3 regions of the Nocardiopsis sp. KDC1DS13DA1 genome follow, and region 3 is predicted to be linked to each of the others. Evidence: riboswitches for the same ligand, from Rfam matches in the RefSeq annotation. Region 3 holds a riboswitch; each other region holds the start of a gene.

Region 1 (3,266 bases), on a different contig from region 3:
TCCCGGATGTGACGAGCGCCTCCTCCAGCACCTCCAGCGAGGGGGCGCCGCCGGTACCGGTGATGAGCCGGGAACCGAAGGAGGCGCCGGCGATCACCAGCGGGTCGTCGAGGATGTCGGTCATGGTCAGCCTCCCTGGACGGCGGTCAGGACGTCCACACGGTCGTCGGGGTTCAGGCGGGTGTCCGCCCAGGCGGTCCGTCGCACCACCTCGTCGTTGACGGCCACCGCGATACCGCCGGGAACCTCGCCGTCCCCGGCGGCGGTCAGGTCGCGCACGACCGCGGCCACGGTGGTGTCCTCGGTGACCTCGCGCCGGTCGCCGTTGATGATCAGTTCCACTGCTTCTCCCACGTGCTCGTGTGGCCGACGCCCGACTCGCGGTCGGCGGCGAAGGGGCGCGCGTACTCCGGCAGCGCGCCGCCGGCCAGGACCTCGCCCATGACCTCGCCGGTGACCGGGGTCAACAGGACGCCGTGCCGGTAGTGTCCGCCGGCCAGGTGCACCCCCGGAATCCGGGTGGGGCCCAGGAGCGGTTCGTTGTCGGGCGAACCCGGGCGCAGGCCGACGCAGGTCTCGGTGATCTCCAGTTCGGTCACCCCCGGGACGAGTTCGCGCGCGTCGCGCAGGACCTGCCAGAGCCCTCCGGCGGTCAGCGCGGTGTCGTACCCCAGCTCCTCCTGGGTGGCGCCGACGACGACCTCGCCGTCCTCGCGGGGCACGAGGTAGACGGGGAACCCCCGGACCAGGCCGCGGACCGTGCGGGAGACGATCGGCGGTTCGCCGGAGGGCGGGCGCATCCGCAGCAGTTGGCCCTTGACGGGGCGCAGGTGCGGCACGACCGGCTCGGGGAGCGCGATCCGCTCGTTCCAGCAGCCCGCGGCCAGGACCACCTGGTCGGTGGGCAGGACGCGGCCGCCCGCCAGACGCACACCCAGGGGGGCGCCCCCGGATCCGGTGTCCGTGACCTCCTCGGCCCGGTCGGCCACCGTGGCCACCCCCGTCCGTTCACCCGCCGCGGCCAGGGCCCGCAGCAGCAGTCTGGGGTCCACCGAGTGGTCGTCGGGGGCGTGCAGGCCGCCGCGTACGGACGGCGCGAGCATGGGCTCCAGGCGTCGGCACTCGCGGCTGGTGAGGCGTTCGCCGACGATGCCGACGCGCCGTTGGAGGTCCTGGAGGTCGGTGAGGACGGCCAGGTCGTCGCGGTCGAAGGCGACCAGGAGGGTGCCGGTGGTGCGGTACCCCACCCGCACGCCGCTGGCCCGCTCCAGCTCGGCGACGAAGTCGGCGTACAGGCCCGTCGACCGGACACCGAGTCCGACGAGCCGCTCCTCCCCGAACACCGCCTCGGTGGCGGGGGTGAGCATGCCCGCCGCGACCGCGGAGGAGGCCCGGGCGCGCCGGGGTTCCTCGACGGGGTCGGGTTCGACCAGGGTGACGGACAGTCCGCGCTGGGCGGCGCGCCAGGCGGTGACCCGTCCGATGACGCCCCCGCCGATCACGACCACCCGGTCGCCGACATTGGTAGGACGACTGGCCGCAGGGTGGGGCTCGTTCGATGTGCGCATGGCGCCGTGCTCCACTCCCTTCGCCGGTATGACCCGGATCAGGTTCGTGCGGTCGGAGGCCGGAGCAGCCTCCCTCTCAGCCGGGTCCACCCGGCTCCCGCGGGACGTTCACTTCCGCGTTCATCCTAGATGACCCCGGTCGGGAGGCGGTGACGGGGATCTCCCCGGCGGCTCCCGGAGCGGGGGCGCGAGGGTGTCGGCTGCCTCCGCCGATGTGGCAGATTGGGAACGTGACACAACGCGAACCCGACATCGACGCACTGGTCGGCGAGTGGCTGACCCTCAGGGAAGCCGCGGCGCCGCTGGGCGTGAGCCCGAACCGGATCAAGCAGCTGATCCGGGAGAACCGCATGATGGGCGTCGTCCGCTCCGGAGAGCTGTCCATCCCGGCCGCCTTCCTCGACGGTGACGACCTCGTCAAGGGCCTGCCGGGGACCCTGGTGCTGCTCACCGACGCGGGGTTCTCCACCGAGGAGGCCCTGCGCTGGCTGTTCACGCCCGACGACTCCCTGCCGGGGACGCCGATCCAGGCGATGCGGGAGAACAGGGGCACCGAGGTCCGCCGCCGGGCCCAGGGGATGGCCTTCTAGCCGCACCCCTCCGGGGTCCGTGCCGAGCTCCGGCCCGTGTCCGGGTGCCCCGGAGCGGGGATCCCGCCCGCCCCTCGCCCGCCACCGCCCCGACGGACGCCCGCGGCGCGCCCATCTCGAGGCACCCCGGCGGCGCCCCTTGGGTGGCCCACGGCACAGGCCCTAGGGTGGGCAGCGTGAGGACCAGCCACGGAACCAGCCTGCGCAAGCACCTGGACGCATCCCTTCTGTACCTGTGCACCGACGCCCGGCGCGGGCGCGGCGATCTCGCCGAGTTCGCGGACGCCGCCCTCGCCGGGGGCGTGGACATCATCCAACTCCGGGACAAGGGCCTGGAGGCCCGTGAGGAGATCGCGGCCCTGGAGGTGCTGCGTGAGGCCTGCGAGCGGCACGGCGCGCTGCTCGCCGTGAACGACCGCGCCGACATCGCGCGCGCGGTACGCGCCGACATCCTGCACCTGGGCCAGCGGGACCTGCCCGTCCCGATGGCCCGGGACATCATCGGGGCGGACCCGGTCATCGGCCGCTCCAACAACGACATCGAGGCCGCGGCCGCCTCAGCCGCCGAGATCGGCAGCGACTACTTCTGCGTGGGTCCGACCTGGGCCACCCCGACCAAGCCGGGACGGCCCGCGGCCGGGCTGGAACTGGTCGAGGCGGCCGCCGCGCTGGACACCGACAAGCCGTGGTTCGCCATCGGCGGGATCGACCTGTCCACCATCGACCGGGTCCTGGACGCCGGGGCCCGCCGGGTCGTGGTCGTCCGGGCGGTCACGGAGGCGGAGGACCCCAGGGCGGCCGCCGCCGAACTGCGCGCCCGGCTGGTCGCCCGCGCCTCCGGAGAGGTCCGGGGCGAACGGGCCGGGTAACCGGCCCCGCACCTCCTGCGGCGTCACACGGCCACGTGCGCCAGCGCGCTCGGGTGGCGCCGCAGGAACCCCTCGATGGACTGGGCCGGGTGCCCGGTCAGCTTCGGCACGGTGGGCGCGACCACGTCCATCTCACCGGTGGCGACCGCCGCGTACGACGACGCCCAGCCCTCCACCGCCCACTCGGGCGCTCCGCTGGTGCGGCGCGACTCCAGCGCCTCGTCCCAGGTCTCCGGCAC
Region 2 (3,266 bases), on a different contig from region 3:
GCCGTGGATGGTGGGCCTGCTCCTGATGGTCCTGGCGGGCTCCGTCATCCTCGGCGGGATCAAGAGCATCGGGCGCGTGGCCTCCGCCCTGGTGCCCCTGATGATCGTCGCCTACATCAGCATCGCCCTGATCATCCTCATCGTGAACTGGGCGGCCATCCTCCCGGCGCTCCAGCTCGTGGTCACCGACGCGTTCACCGGTACGGCCGCCGGCGGCGGTTTCGCCGGAGCGGGCGTCATGCTCGCCATCCAGATGGGCTTCGCGCGCGGCATCTTCTCCAACGAGTCGGGCCTGGGCACCGGCGCCATCGCCGCCGCGGCCGCCAAGACCAGGCAGCCGGTCCGCCAGGCGATGGTCTCCATGACCCAGACCTTCATCGACACGATCATCGTGGTGACGATGACGTGCCTGGTCATCATCACCACCGGGGTCTGGCGGGGGGAGAACAGCGACGACGGTTCGCTGCTGACCACGGAGGCCCTGACCGAGGGGCTCGGCTCCATCAGCCCCGGGCTGGCCCCGGTCGGCACCTACGTTGTGGCGATCGCCGTCGCGGTGTTCGCCTTCACCACCCTCCTCGGCTGGGCGTACTACGGCGAGCGGTGCGTGGAGTTCCTCGGCGGGCGCAGGCTGGTCCTGCCGTACCGCCTGGTGTTCATCGCCGTCATCTACGTCGGGTCGGTCGCCGCGCTGGACTCGGTGTGGCTGTTCAGCGACATCGCCAACGGGCTCATGGCACTGCCCAACCTCATCGGGCTCCTGCTGCTGTCCCCGGTCATCGTGGCCGAGACCCGGAAGTTCTTCGCCCACCCGGACTGGAAGGACCCGGACGCCGTCATGGACGACGTGAGCAAGGGCGGCTAGGGCCCGCTCTCCGGGAAACACGACGAGGGGGACCGCGCCCGGCGCGGTCCCCCTCCTTCGTGCGTCGCGGTGCCCGCCACCGCCAGAGGTGACTGTGCTGACTACCACCACAGGTGGAAGTGGTGCACCGGCCCCTGGCCGCCGCCCGCGTCGATCTCGTCGGCGCGCCGGATCGCCTCCGTCAGGTACGCCTTGGCGTCGGCGACCGCGGTGGCGGTGTCGGGGCGCTGCGGCAGGAGCGCGGCGATCGACGAGGACAGGGTGCAGCCCGTGCCGTGCGTGTTGCGGGTGGCCACCCGCGGGGCCCGGAACTCGACCGGCGCGGCGTCCCGGGAGACGAGGACGTCGACGCTCTCCTCCCCGGGCAGGTGGCCGCCCTTGAGCAGGACACGGCGCGGCCCCAGGTCCAGCAGCCGCTCGGCCTGGGCGTGCATACCCGCCAGGTCGGCGGCCTCGGACTCGTCCAGCAGGTCCGCGGCCTCGGGCAGGTTCGGGGTGATCAGGTCGGCGCGCGGCAGCAGCCGTGTGCGCAGCGCCTTGACCGCCGAGGGCTCCAGCAGCCGGTCACCGCTCTTGGCGACCATCACCGGGTCCACCACGACGTTGCGCAGCCCGTGGCGCGCGATCGCGTCCGCGACCGCCTCGGTGATCTCGGCGGTGGCGAGCATCCCGACCTTGACCGCGTGGACGGCGGCGTCGGTGAAGAGCGTGTCCATCTGCTGGACCACGAACTCCGCCGGGACGCCGTGGACGCCGGTCACCCCGCGCGTGGACTGGGCGGTCAGCGCCGCGACGACGGTCATCCCGTAGGTGCCGTGCGCGGAGAACGCCTTGAGGTCGGCCTGGATTCCGGCGCCGCCGCTGGGGTCGCTTCCGGCGATGGACACGATGTTGTACGCGCTCATGGGCGTCCCTTCGCTAGTGCTAACTAGGGCAGGTTCGACGGGTGTGTTCTCAGCCGGAGGGGATCCTCCGGCACCCCGCGCCGTCGGGGCGGTGCCGCCCCGGACGTTCTGTGCTGCTACGACCCTAGTGGACGGGGGTGGAGTGGTGCCGGTGGGAGGTCCCCGCCCGGTTTTTCTTGCGGTGCTCGTAGACGACGGCGGCCACGACGACGGCGAAACCGACCGCCATGAGGGTCACCGTCAGCGGGATCTCGGTGGGGGGGAGGATCTCGCGCTCCTCGGTCTGCCACGGCCACAGGGCGCGCAGGGACCCGGCCATGAGGCCGGTCAGGACGACGAGGGTGATGTGGTGGTAGTTCTCCAGGAGGAACTGGAGGAGCTTCACGAACAGGGAGAGGCCGGTGATCGCGCCCAGGGCGAAGGCCCCGATGTAGACGAGGTCGAGGCTGGCCACCGCGTCCTTGGTGGGCACGTACAGGCCGACCGTGACCAGGATGAACGAACCCGACACCCCGGGCAGGACGAGGGCGCAGATGGCCACGGAGGCGACGAGGAAGACGACCAGCGGGTTGGCGGGCAGGTTCGCGCCGGGAAGTCCCGTCAGTGAGAAGGCCAGGGCCGCGAAGGCCAGGGCGACGAGGTAGTGCCAGGCCTTCCAGGGCTTGCCCGAGCCGGAGTAGGGCACCCACAGGGAGGCGAGCACCAGTCCGAAGAAGACGGCGTGGGCGTACTGGGTGTGCTCCTCGACCAGCGGTGCGATGAGCAGCAGCGCCAGGATGAGCGCGACGGGCATGCCGACGAGCGCCGGGACGAGCACGCTCCAGTTCACGAGGCGGAACTGTTCCTGGGCGCGTTCTCTGCCCCGGCCGCGTGGGACGTCGGTGACGTAGCGCTTGATGCCGCTGACCATGTGGCCGGCGCCGCCGATCAGGTCGTCGTACAGGCCGACGATGAGTGCGACCGTGCCGCCGCTGATCCCGGGCAGGGCCTCCGAGGTGCCCACGGCCCCGCCGCGTACCGCGTTGAAGATGAAGGAGCCTACTGACTTGGCCATCTGAGTTGTGAGGCGCGAGCCCGGATGCTCCGGGAGGGGGCGCGCCGTCCTCCGTCCTAGTGGTGTCACCGTACCCACCCTCGACCGGGTGGAGGTGGCGTGTTGTCTCGCGGGGGTCTGGGCCCCGACCGTCGCCCGTTCCGACGCGCCGATCCCCTGGGAGGGTCCGCCTTGTGGTCCGGAACCGGGTGTGGGGGGTTCGGGGCGGCCGGGCGTGGTCAGTCTAGCGGCGCGGGTGGCTGGGCAGAGCGTCTGCGAGGGGCCTGAAAACGGGTTTCGGCTGGTTGCGCGGGCATTGCCTTGGTGGCCGAAATGTGGTGCTTCGCCGCACGGGGGTGCGGTGGTCCGCACCCCGTGCGGCGAAGCACCGCGCGCTCCCCGGGCCCGGGCTTCCCAAAGGTCGCGGAGGGTGTGCCCGCGGTACGGCGGAGGGTCAGAGGGC
Region 3 (3,266 bases):
CCTCCATGGGTCACACGCAGGGCGGCTCCACCATCACCCAGCAGTACGTGAAGAACCTGCTCATCGAGACGGCGGACAACGAGGGGGAGGCCGCCAGGGCGAGCGAGCGGAGCCTCGCCCGCAAGCTGGTCGAGCTCCGGTACGCGATCGGCCTGGAACGGCGGCTGACCAAGGACGAGATCCTGGAGGGCTACCTCAACCTCGCCTACTTCGGCGCCGGCGCGCACGGGATCGAGATGGGCGCGCGGCGGTACTTCTCCGTCCCCGCCGCCGACCTCGACCCGGCGCAGGCCGCGCTGCTGGTCGGGCTGGTGCGGGCACCGTCGTACTACGATCCGCTGACCAACCCCGAGGCCGCCCGGGGGCGGCGCGACCTGGTCCTGGGCCGGATGGTGGCCGTGGGGGAGCTGAGCCGGGAGGAGGCGGACCGGTACGCGGCCCGGGACCTCGGCCTGGATCCGACACCGCGCGGCGGGAGCTGCTACCACAGCGAGTACCCGTTCTTCTGCGACTACGTCATGCGCTGGCTGCGGCGCACGGACGTGCTCGGCGACACCGAGCAGGAACGGCTGCGCGTGCTGCGCCAGGGCGGACTGACCGTCCGGACCACGTTGGACGCGGACATGCAGGAGGCGGCCCAGGAGGCGGTCGACCGCCACGTGCCCCACGACGGGTCCACGCGCTTCGCCGCCCAGGCGCTCGTCGAACCCGGTACCGGGCAGGTGAGGGCGCTCGCCCAGAACCTGCGGTACGGCTTCGACGAGAACGATCCGGGGACGACCGCCATCAACCTCGCGGTCGACCGGCGTGACGGCGGGACCACCGGTTACCAGGCCGGGTCGACGTTCAAGACGTTCACCCTCGCCGCCGCGCTCGACGAGGGCATGGGTTACGGGACCAGTTTTCGGTCGCCCGGAAACAAGACGATCAGCGGTCTGACGAACTGCGACGGCGCCCGGATGGAACCGTGGAGCGTGCGCAACGCGGGCGAGAGCAACTCGGGCACGCACACCATGGTCACCGCGACCCGGGGGTCGGTGAACACCTACTTCGCGCAGCTCCAGCGCCGGGTGGGGCTGTGCGAGACCGCGACGATGGCCGAGCGCGCGGGTGTCCACCGCGCCGACGGGCAGCCGCTGGGGGTGTGGAGTTCGTTCACCCTGGGGGACCAGGAGGTCTCCCCGCTCACCCTGGCCGCCGCCTACGCCACGTTCGCCGCCCGGGGCGTGCACTGCGCCCCGGTACCGGTCGGCGCCGTGGTCGTCGGCCGACCGGGGGAGGAGGGCCACGAGGAGATCCCGGTCGAGGCCGCGTGCGAGCGCACGGTCGGCCAGCGGGTGGCCGACGGGGTGAACCACCTGCTCCAGGAGCCGTTCAACGGAGGCACGGCGGGCGGTCTCGGTATCGGGCGTCCGGCCGCGGGCAAGACGGGCACGACCGACGGGGCCGCCTACGCGTGGTTCGCGGGGTACACGCCGAACCTGGCCGCGGCGGTGGCGGTCGGAGACGTGCGGGGCGGTGAGCGCCACCCGCTCCAGGGGGTGACCATCGGCGGTCGGTACTACGGGATCGTCTACGGCGGAACCGTGCCCGGTCCGATCTGGCGGGACACGATGAGCGGGGCGACGGCGTCGCTCCCGGCGGAGGGGTTCGCGGCCTCGCCCGCGGCGTTCGGCGACCCTGACGCCGAGGCCTCCGGCGACGGGGACGAGGAGGAGGACGGAGAGGACGGTGACGGGTAGGCCGTGGGCTTGGGCCCGTCACGTCCTCAACGGACGCCCGCGGCACGGTACCCGCTGCCGTCGGAGCCGGGAACGCCGTGGCGGCCGGGGATCCGGACGGCCGCCGGAGACGGTGGGTGGGCCCGGCGAGGTCGGCTGACGCCACGAGCCGGGTGGTGCGTGTCACTACCAGGCAGTATGTGTCGCATAATGGTGCACAACCGACAGGGGAGCGCATGAGCGCTGAGAGTGCGGCACCGTCGCCGCAGACCCTTACACACCTGATCTGGGTAATGCCAGCGAAGGAAGTCGTAGGAACCGTCACCGGTGGCGTGTCTCCCGCGCACCGGTGTTCGCACGGTGCGCGCGGCACGCCCGCCGGGACGCTCTTGGCCGCATGGCCCCTCGTCACCCGACGAAGGGACAGGAATGAGCACCGACACCGGCTGGACCGGATACAAGCAGGGCCTCGTCAGCGGGATCCGCGGCTGGCGGACGGTCGACATCGTGGTCGCCGCCGTCATCGGCGTCGCGATCGGCGTCGTCTTCTGGCTGTGGAACATCGTGTGGACCGTCACGACCCCGCTGTTCGTGGGCTTCCCGCCCGGGCAGGCGGTCGTCTACGGCATGTGGCTGATCTCCGGGGTCCTGGGCGGCCTCATCATCCGCAAGCCCGGCGCCGCCCTCCTCACCTCGATCGCCGCCGCCTCCGTCTCGGCCGTGCTGGGCACCCAGTGGGGGATCATGGTCATCCTCGACGGCGCCCTCCAGGGCATCCTGCCCGAGCTGGTCTTCCTGGCCTTCGGCTACCGCCGTTGGGGCATGGGTGTGGCCGTCCTCGCCGCCGCCGTCGCCGGTATCTCCCCCGCCATCCGTGACAACATCACCTACAACGTCGCCTGGCCGATCGAGTTCAAGCTCGCCTACGGCGCCATCGTCATCGTCAGCGCCGCCGTCATCGCCGGAGTCGGCGCCCGCCTGATCACCACCGCGCTCGCCAGGACCGGCGCGCTGGCCCCCTTCCCGTCGGCCAAGGGCTGAGCGGGATGGGTGAGCGCCTCCACCCGGCTGGAGGGCCCGGCGCGCGCGTCGAGCTCTCCGGCTGGGGCTGGCAGCACTCCGGCCGGGACTCCCACGCCCTGCGCGGTGTCGATCTGACCATCGAACCCGGCGAACGCGTCCTCCTCCTGGGCGCCTCCGGGGCGGGCAAGTCGACCCTGCTGCACTCCCTCGCGGGGCTCACCGGCCCCGACAGCGCCATCAGCGGCGACCAGGAGGGCACCCTGCTGGTGGACGGCGAACCCGCCGACCGGCGGCGCGGCCTGGTCGGACTGGTCAGCCAGGACCCCGAGACGCAGCTGGTGATGGCGCGGGCCGGGGACGACGTCGCCTTCGGCCTGGAGAACCTCGGTGTGGACCCCGGCCTGATCTGGCCGCGCGTCGACGCCTCCCTCGACGAGGTGGGCTTCCCCTACGGACGGCGCCACTCGACCGGAGCCCTGTCCGGCGGCGAGAAGCAGCGCCTGGTCATCGCGGGGGCCCTGG

Evidence for each region. A riboswitch is a leader RNA that binds a small molecule or an ion and turns the genes downstream of it on or off. The one in region 3 is predicted to bind thiamine pyrophosphate.
Region 1: another riboswitch for thiamine pyrophosphate. It lies ahead of thiO (glycine oxidase ThiO); the one in region 3 lies ahead of ACTVAJ_RS09640 (ECF transporter S component).
Region 2: another riboswitch for thiamine pyrophosphate. It lies ahead of thiD (bifunctional hydroxymethylpyrimidine kinase/phosphomethylpyrimidine kinase); the one in region 3 lies ahead of ACTVAJ_RS09640 (ECF transporter S component).

The regions. Positions count from the first base shown of each region.
Region 1 is NZ_JBVMUY010000032.1:77,265-80,530, reverse strand. It holds gene ACTVAJ_RS21415 (thiazole synthase) at 1-124, opposite strand, end outside; gene thiS (sulfur carrier protein ThiS) at 127-342, opposite strand; gene thiO (glycine oxidase ThiO) at 333-1,568, opposite strand; TPP riboswitch at 1,567-1,679, opposite strand; gene ACTVAJ_RS21400 (Rv2175c family DNA-binding protein) at 1,781-2,158, shown strand; gene thiE (thiamine phosphate synthase) at 2,335-3,027, shown strand; gene ACTVAJ_RS21390 (SDR family oxidoreductase) at 3,051-3,266, opposite strand, start outside.
Region 2 is NZ_JBVMUY010000021.1:124,810-128,075, reverse strand. It holds gene ACTVAJ_RS14380 (alanine/glycine:cation symporter family protein) at 1-865, shown strand, start outside; gene thiD (bifunctional hydroxymethylpyrimidine kinase/phosphomethylpyrimidine kinase) at 967-1,770, opposite strand; TPP riboswitch at 1,759-1,858, opposite strand; gene ACTVAJ_RS14370 (DUF368 domain-containing protein) at 1,895-2,824, opposite strand; gene ACTVAJ_RS14365 (acyl-CoA synthetase) at 3,258-3,266, opposite strand, start outside.
Region 3 is NZ_JBVMUY010000014.1:290,914-294,179, forward strand. It holds gene ACTVAJ_RS09635 (transglycosylase domain-containing protein) at 1-1,742, shown strand, start outside; TPP riboswitch at 1,938-2,046, shown strand; gene ACTVAJ_RS09640 (ECF transporter S component) at 2,151-2,762, shown strand; gene ACTVAJ_RS09645 (ABC transporter ATP-binding protein) at 2,768-3,266, shown strand, end outside.